Regions from separate parts of the Serratia fonticola genome, predicted to be linked through region 4. Evidence: predicted binding sites of a transcription regulator. Region 4 holds the regulator's gene; each other region holds the start of a gene.
What was found. The regulator LexA, encoded in region 4, represses DNA repair genes until DNA is damaged. The targets are predictions, from matches to a motif close to TNCTGTATGTACATACAGNA.

Region 1 (2,207 bases), 2.8 Mb from region 4:
CAGATCGGCAAACGGGTTTTTCGGCACAAATGACAGGATCAATTGTGGCACACTCAGATCGGCCACTTTACCTGCGTAGTTGGTTTCGATCGCCGACAAACGAGCCGTTTCTTGTGTGCCCTGGACCAGACCCTCTGCGGTCAACCCGAACAGGTTGGTGACCAATACGCCCACCAATGCGGCGATCAGAGTGGTAAACAGCAGGGTACCAATGGTCAGGAAGCTGATTTTGCCCAGCGAAGAAGCGTTATGCAACTTGGCTACCGCGCTCAGGATAGAGGCGAAAACCAGCGGCATCACGATCATTTGCAGCAGCTGTACATAGCCGTTACCGACGATGTTAAACCAGCCGATGGACTCTTTCAGCACCGGGTTGTCCGAGCCGTATACCAGTTGCAGTGCCAAACCGAACACCACACCCAGTGCCAGGCCAACCAGCACTTTTTTAGCCAGGCTCCATTGCTTATGGCGGGTTTGCGCCAACAGCAAAAGGAGGGCGGCAAAAACCAGCACGTTTAATACGAGCGGTAGATTCATCCCCAGTTCTCCAATCTTGTTTTCTTATAATAAAAGGTGCCACGCACCGATGTAATGCGATGTAAATATCCTAACAGTTTGCGGTGCAGCGCACTTATATCCAAAAAGAATTTAATATAACTTTTGGCTTAAAATCGTTGATGTAATGAGCGGAAAGGTGGGGAAATAGACGATTTTTTGTGATCACAGTCGGATATTTTTTATTTGCTCAAAATACGACTGCAAGGGAAAGGTGTAATCCCCTTGCCAGTAGATGGCGAAAGCCACCAAAACTATACACAGTACCCGCTCCAGCTGGTTGCCTTTTTGTGAGTTCAATATCGGCAGGCAGAAGCGCCAGCGGCAGGGCCAAAGCAACGGCACGCCGGCAGGGGTGAGCATATCGGCCAGCAGGTGGCTGAAATAACCGATAATCATGGCGTGTAGCACGTCTGCGGGGATAGGCCAACCGCGCGGCACTTCTAGCTGAAATAGCCACATGCCGCCGACGATCGCCAGCAGGCTATGGGTGAAACCACGGTGGCCAAAGGCGCGTGAGATCGGGATTGCGATCCAGCGCAGGCGCTGGCCCAGGATGGATTTAGGGTGATCGATATCGGGTAATAGCGACGTCAGCAGCGCGGCAGGAATGATGTGCCACCAATCGCCAGAGGCGAGCACGGGAGTCACCTCCGCTTTCTTGGCAAAGATCGCGCAGGCAACAGAAAATATGAGATGTCCTTCCGCGGTCATGTTGCTATATTCCGGCCACTAAACTGTTAATTTATCCAGTATATGGGAATTTTTACAGTTACGGAAGCGGTTACCCTGTAACGATTTGTTAATTTTACGCCGTTTTACAAAGGGTTGAAACCTCATGCCTTACGAACGTGGGATACAGGCAGACTCATTATGTAGGGGCGCTGCATGCTGCGCCCGTGACGAGTTGGAATTAGCGAGCCAGCCAGCCGCCGTCTACTGCGAGCGTGTAGCCATTAACGTAGTCGGATGCTGCCGAGGCAAGGAACACGATCGGGCCCATCAAGTCATCCGGAGTGCCCCAGCGCCCTGCGGGGATGCGTTCGAGGATCTGCTGGCTGCGGTCTTCATCGGTACGCAGCTGTTGGGTGTTGTTGGTGGCCATATAGCCCGGTGCAATGGCGTTAACGTTAATCTGGTATTGTGCCCATTCATTGGCCAATAGCCGGGTGACGCCGAGTACTGCGCTTTTCGACGCGGTGTAAGACGGTACGCGAATGCCGCCCTGGAAAGAAAGCATCGAAGCAATATTGATAATTTTACCGCCACTGCCCTGGCTGATGAACTGTTTGGCCACCGCCTGTGCCATAAAGAACAGGGTCTTGATATTGACGTCCATCACCTCATCCCAGTCTTGTTCACTGAAATTCAGGGCGTCTTCGCGGCGGATAATCCCTGCGTTGTTCACCAGGATATCGATTCTGCCAAACGCCTCAACGGCGGCGGCTAGCAGAGAAGGGATGGCGTCGATATTGCCGAGATCGGCGTTCAGATTCAGGAATCGGCGCCCGGTCTGGGTGACTTTGCTCATGGTCTCAAGGGGCTGACTGCGGTTCACGCCGATAATATCGCAACCGGCCTGCGCCAACCCAATTGCAATGCCTTGCCCCAGGCCGGTATTGCAGCCGGTGATCAGCGCCACTTTGCCCGTT
Region 2 (2,207 bases), 2.7 Mb from region 4:
TACGCACCGGATTTGGCCGTGGCAGTTCCGGGCCGATGCCCTGCTTGATCTGCGAGCTTGCATCGCTGGTGGCAGTGAACGCTGGCATGAAGGTGTTGTTTACCACGCCAGCGGTCACTGCGGCTGCGGCAGTTGCCGCTGGTTTCACGACCTCTCTGGCGCTGAAACCCGTTGAGCCAATGACATCGTCGCTATCCCGCTGGGCCGCAGAGAAATCAAACGGTGACGGCTCTGGTTTTGGCGTAACGGGGGTCTGCCAGTCACCCAGGCGCGGCTCATGTTCCTCACGATAAGGCTCCGTTACGCGCGTCGTTCTCGGTGCCGGGGTCTCTTCTGGCAGTTCAAACGAATACAGCGGCGGCGTGTCTTGTGGTTGCGCAGGAGTTAATGGATGCTGACTGATGGAAGCAGGCGCCGTCGGAGCCACGGTGACCGGAGCTTGAACAGCCGCTTTCGGCATTACCGGGATATCGGTAACGACCGGCGCTGGCTCGGCAAGCGGGAGGTCATCATCGCTGGCACGCAAGCCACTCAATAAAGGATCTGCGGCATCTTGCGCTTCTTCTTCGGCGGTTTCGGTCACGGAAGAGGCAGAGAACAACGCGTCGTCCTCATCTACTGCCGTAGCAGCAGGTGCCACAGGTTGGCCGCTTTCTTCGCGATCGTCGAACACGACATCGTCATCGTCGTGATAGCGGTCTTCACGGCGTGAACGGTTAGTCATAAAGGTAGCGGCACCCAGCACGACACCACCAATCTTTTCCGCAATCACCAGCCATGACCAACCGGTGAACAGGGTCAGCCCCACCGCCCAAATGCCGAGCAGCGCCAAAGTGGCGCCAATGCCGTTAAACCACGGCAACATGGCATTGCTTAGCAGGCTGCCAATCACCCCGCCTGAAGCGAAGTAATAGAGATCGTCAACGTTCAACGCCGCCAGGCCACACGAGGTAAGCACCAGCGCCAATGTGCCGATCAAACGTAACGAGAGCCCAAAGAAATCGACGTAATCGCCGTTATCGCGCCGACGGTAACCCGACAGGCACAACACCAGCATAATCGGTGGGATCGCATAGGCAAGGACCCCAAAGGTGAAGAACAACGTGTCGGCCAACCATGCACCTACTCCGCCGCCCAGATTGTGGATAGGCTCATGCCAGGCAGTTTGCGACCAACTAGGATCGGAAGGATTGAAACTGACCAACGCAGCCATAAGGTAAACGGCAAAAATTGCCACCACGATCAACACAGCCTCGAGCAAACGCCGCCCACTGCTGAGTTTTTTCAGGGTAACTTCTTTATCTTCTGTGTATTCCTGGCTCAAGAAAGGCACTCCAGGTTCCTGTTGACGGATAGAGTAACGGCGCCGAGAAATTTCCCCGGCGCCAAAACTGTATGAATAAACAGGAGTGTAACGAATTTAATCAGGTTTTGCACCTGCACCTTACCGTGTTTTGATAACCAGACGGTTACTCTGTTTGACTTCTTCCATCACGACGTAAGTACGGGTGTCATTAACCCCCGGTAAACGCAACAGAGTTTCGCCTAACAGCTTACGGTAAGCTGACATATCTGGCACACGGGTTTTCAACAGATAGTCGAAATCACCGGAAACCAGATGACACTCCTGAATTTCTTCAAGTTTTTGCACCGCAGAGTTGAATTGCTCAAACACATCCGGCGCGCCGCGGTTCAACGTGATTTCCACGAAGACCAGCAGGGAAGCATCCAGATAATGCGGGTTAAGCAATGCGGTATACCCATGAATAAAGCCTTGACGCTCAAGACGGCGCACACGCTCCAAACAAGGGGTTGGGGATAACCCCACGCGCTTTGAAAGTTCGACGTTCGAAATGCGCCCATCCTTCTGCAACTCATTGAGGATGTTGCGATCGATACGGTCGAGATCTTTCCCCGGGCGTTTTTTAGTATCTACCATTATTATTGTCTCTCTTATGTTCTTCCCTGCACTTGCCACACCCTAGCCAACGTCAATGTGCAAGGATTTGTTCCAAGCGAAGACCCGATGCCAGTGTTAAGCGGTTCATCCCCCTGAGGGGACAGGATACGTAATACCAACCGCCCTTGTGCTTCGTCACTATTCGTCACTACCATCTTCCGCCGTTGCCCAGCCTGTCTGTCACCTCTGGACAACGAATTCAAATGATTTACGTTCAGAAATCCATCAACTCCCGCCAGGGCAAACC
Region 3 (2,207 bases), 2.4 Mb from region 4:
ATGCAATGAACTTTTTCGCCGCAGATAACCGAGCTGGCTGTGGCCGGTTTTCGCCAGAATTTGCCGGTTCTTCTGCAAGGTAACGCCCCCGGATCAGGAAATGCAATTCCCAGGCCATCAGGTGTTGCGCAACAAAAAAAACGGTTTGTTACTGTTTTGTTAACTGTATTTGGGCCCGGTACGCAGGGGGCTCTGCCAGGGCCAGAAGGTTAACTTGGGCGTTTTTTGCACCGTTAGCGTGCGGCATGGCAAGCTGTTGGTGCAAGCCCTAAAGGTTGTTGCCGCAACTTGCAACCCCTGAAAAGCAAAATAGCGAAAAGAGTGTTTTCGTTATCACGGCTTTTAGCATTAATCGGCATAACCAAAGCAGAATTATTGTAAAAAAATAACTAAAAAACCGGCTCCGTTGACGTTTCATTGGGAAAAGCGTTCTTTCCGCAACTCCCGTCCCCCGTGGGGTAGTGAGAGTTATCCACTATTCCTGTGGATAACCTTGTGCATTATACTTAGAAAAGCGGTGTGAACAGAGAGCGGGCGCGGGTTGTGCGCAGGTTGTCCGCATTCTCGTCTTTTTATTAAATTAATTTAATATCAATAGGTTATTTAAAATCAAGCCAACGGATATCGTTAACGTGCCGATGGGCGGTTTTTCAGCGAAATCACGGCCAAAAGTTAATTCGTGACGCAATCTGGGGATAACAGGGTGATTGACAATAAAAATGTCATGGTATTGTCACCTTGCCGGTGCGTTCGCGCTCCGTTAACGGACGCAATAGCGTAAATCCGCTTGAAGCTGGTTTTATATCCAGTATCATGGGCACTGGCGGAAATCTTCCGGTCTTTCCATAATTAGGCCGCTACCGCCTGGCCGCAAACCTGAAAGATGATGGGGATATGAGCAAACATTTCAAACTGCATTCCGAATTCAAACCGGCCGGCGATCAGCCGCAAGCCATCCAAAAGCTGGAAGAGGGCCTGGAAGACGGCCTGGCGCACCAAACGCTGCTGGGGGTGACCGGCTCGGGTAAAACCTTTACCATCGCCAATGTGATTGCCGATCTCAACCGGCCCACCATGGTGCTGGCGCCCAACAAGACCCTGGCGGCACAGCTGTATGGCGAGATGAAAGAGTTCTTTCCCGAGAATGCGGTGGAATATTTTGTCTCCTACTACGATTACTACCAGCCAGAAGCCTATGTACCTAGCTCCGATACCTTTATCGAGAAAGATGCTTCGGTCAACGAACATATCGAGCAGATGCGTCTGTCGGCCACCAAAGCGCTGCTGGAGCGGCGTGACGTAGTGGTGGTGGCTTCGGTTTCTGCGATCTACGGCCTGGGCGATCCGGATCTGTACCTGAAAATGATGCTGCACCTGACTAAGGGCATGATCATCGATCAGCGTTCGATCCTGCGCCGTCTGGCCGAGCTGCAATATACCCGCAACGATCAGGCCTTCCAGCGTGCCACCTTCCGCGTACGTGGCGAAGTGATCGACATTTTCCCGGCGGAATCGGACGAGTTGGCGCTGCGCGTTGAGCTGTTTGACGAAGAGGTCGAACGCCTGTCCCTGTTCGATCCGCTAACCGGCCAGATTGAGCAGGTGGTGCCACGCTTTACCATCTATCCCAAATCTCACTACGTTACCCCGCGTGAACGTATCGTGCAGGCGATGGAAGAGATCAAGGTGGAACTGGCCCAGCGGCGCAAAGTGCTGCTGGAAAACAACAAGCTGTTGGAAGAGCAGCGGTTGACGCAGCGTACCCAGTTCGATCTGGAGATGATGAACGAGTTGGGTTACTGCTCCGGTATCGAAAACTACTCGCGCTATCTTTCCGGGCGCGGTGAGGGCGAGCCACCGCCAACCCTGTTTGACTACCTGCCAGCAGACGGATTGCTGGTGGTAGATGAATCCCACGTCACCATCCCGCAGATTGGCGGCATGTTCAAAGGTGACCGCTCGCGTAAAGAGACGCTGGTGGAGTACGGCTTCCGTCTGCCTTCGGCGCTGGATAACCGGCCGATGCGTTTTGAAGAGTTTGCCGCTGCGGCACCGCAGACCATCTACGTATCCGCCACGCCGGGCAAATATGAGCTGGAGAAATCCGGCAGCGATATTATCGATCAGGTGGTGCGCCCAACCGGCCTGCTGGATCCGATCGTGGAAGTGCGTCCGGTCACCACTCAGGTGGACGATCTGCTTTCCGA
Region 4 (2,207 bases):
GCAGCACGGTGCCATCGATTTCCAACGGGTTAAGGGGATCGGGCAGATCTTGCGCCAGACACTGGGTGCGCAAGGTGAGTAAATCCGCCTTGGAATTATAAGGTAAAACATACAAAATCGGTCGTGAGGGATCCAACCCTAACTCCGTGACCGGATCTGAAGGGATAACCTTACTTCTTACCAACATTTTTAGTGGTAAGTTCAATATCTTATAATAGATTTTACGCCAACCTGACATGACAACGTGAAGCCTCTTGTTAGCAATTCGCCGCAAGCATACCAGAAACCGGGTAGCAGATCTGTGGCGTTGGGAAATCCACGGCCGTTCACGGCAATGGAAGTACATGGTTGAATTATACCTGATGGATATCAAATTGGCCGCTCTAGCGCATTCATGCGCTCGCGGCATTGGTACGACATAGCTAGGTGATTAAGGTATTCCAACCTTGCTGTATACTGCGCTGCGATAAAAATGTGATTGGGCTGGCAAATCTGTCTGGAACGTTGTGGCTGCAACACGACGGGTACATGATCCATCTTGGAAAAAGGCGTTCTTAATTATGGCAAATCAAGCAACTGGCCTGACGCGTGTCATTAAAGCCGCAGGCTATTCCTATAAAGGTTTAACCGCTGCCTGGCAGAACGAAGCCGCATTCCGCCAGGAACTGGTGGCGACGGTGGTGGCTATCATCGTGGCGGTTTGGCTGGATGTAGGGGCGATAGCGCGCATCTTGTTGATCGGCTCGGTGCTGCTGGTGATGATTGTCGAAATCCTCAACAGCGCGATTGAGGCCGTGGTCGATCGCGTGGGTACGGAATATCACGAGCTCTCCGGGCGGGCCAAAGATATGGGCTCGGCGGCGGTATCGCTGGCAATCATTCTGGCACTGTTCGTTTGGGCTTCGGTACTTTGGCAGCATTTGGCGTGAAAACCAGCGGGTATCGTTGCGATCCCGCTCGCTACCTGCTGATTTTTATTTATTCTTCGGTTCCCAATCCAGACTTAGCTGTATATACTCACAGCAAGACTGTATAAACAAACAGGGGGCGGAATGAAAGCACTAACTACCAGACAGCAAGAGGTCTACGACCTGATTCGCGATCATATTTCGCAAACGGGCATGCCACCGACGCGTGCCGAGATCGCAATGCGCCTGGGGTTCCGCTCACCAAATGCTGCAGAAGAGCACTTGAAAGCACTGGCTCGCAAAGGCGTTATCGAGATCATCTCCGGTGCTTCACGCGGTATCCGCTTGCTGATGGAAGATGAAGAGGGATTACCCCTGGTGGGCCGTGTGGCTGCAGGTGAACCTCTGTTAGCTCAGCAGCACATTGAAGGGCACTATAAAGTGGATCCTTCTCTGTTCAAGCCTAATGCCGATTTCCTGCTGCGCGTTAGCGGCATGTCGATGCGCGATATCGGCATCCTGGATGGCGATCTGCTGGCAGTGCATAAGACTCAAGACGTACGCAACGGCCAGGTTGTCGTCGCCCGCATTGAAGACGAGGTCACGGTCAAGCGCCTGAAGAAACACGGTAACGTCGTCGAACTGCTGCCAGAAAACAGTGAATTCCAACCGATCGTGGTCGATCTGCGCCAGCAGAACTTCACCATCGAAGGCCTGGCGGTGGGTGTGATCCGCAACGGCGACTGGATCTAACCGCTTTACCTCGTATTACAGCCCTTTAAAACGGCAAACCTCGCCCCAACTCTGGGGCGATACATGAGACACTAAGCGGGCGCAGCATGCGGCGCCCTCTACGGTCAAACATGTTCGATCCCTGCAAATTCAGCTACATTGCCACTTTATCTTCAGCTTTAAATCCATGCTTTTACGGGAACATATCGCCATGCGCCTGCTTTCTGCCTTTACCAGTGACACCGACAAAGCTCTGTGGCGTCTGGCATTGCCGATGATCTTCTCCAATATTACCGTCCCCTTGCTTGGCCTGGTGGATACCGCCGTTATCGGCCATCTCGATAGCCCTAGCTACCTTGGCGGGGTCGCAGTGGGGTCAATGGCCACTAGCTTCCTGTTTATGTTGTTGCTGTTCCTGCGAATGAGCACTACAGGGCTGACGGCGCAGGCGCTGGGGGCGCAAGATCCCTACCGGTTGGCTCGCGCCTTTATGCAGCCGTTATTGTTGGCGCTGGTGGCCGGGCTGGCGATTGTGCTGTTGCGAGCCCCGTTGATCACCTTGGCGCT

Region 1: the regulator LexA is predicted to act here: its motif matches at 1,291-1,310, upstream of WN53_RS19795 (metal-dependent hydrolase).
Region 2: the regulator LexA is predicted to act here: its motif matches at 1,390-1,409, upstream of WN53_RS17705 (DNA translocase FtsK 4TM domain-containing protein).
Region 3: the regulator LexA is predicted to act here: its motif matches at 792-811, upstream of uvrB (excinuclease ABC subunit UvrB).

Annotation. Positions count from the first base shown of each region.
Region 1 is NZ_CP011254.1:4,471,773-4,473,979, forward strand. Features, by position in the region: gene WN53_RS19790 (L-cystine transporter) at 1-537, opposite strand, end outside; gene WN53_RS19795 (metal-dependent hydrolase) at 721-1,269, opposite strand; gene kduD (2-dehydro-3-deoxy-D-gluconate 5-dehydrogenase KduD) at 1,469-2,207, opposite strand, start outside.
Region 2 is NZ_CP011254.1:3,971,603-3,973,809, reverse strand. Features, by position in the region: gene WN53_RS17705 (DNA translocase FtsK 4TM domain-containing protein) at 1-1,324, opposite strand, end outside; gene lrp (leucine-responsive transcriptional regulator Lrp) at 1,445-1,939, opposite strand; gene WN53_RS29050 (hypothetical protein) at 2,164-2,207, shown strand, end outside.
Region 3 is NZ_CP011254.1:3,588,706-3,590,912, forward strand. Features, by position in the region: gene uvrB (excinuclease ABC subunit UvrB) at 895-2,207, shown strand, end outside.
Region 4 is NZ_CP011254.1:1,238,612-1,240,818, reverse strand. Features, by position in the region: gene plsB (glycerol-3-phosphate 1-O-acyltransferase PlsB) at 1-238, opposite strand, end outside; gene WN53_RS05445 (diacylglycerol kinase) at 561-929, shown strand; gene lexA (transcriptional repressor LexA) at 1,053-1,661, shown strand; gene dinF (MATE family efflux transporter DinF) at 1,852-2,207, shown strand, end outside.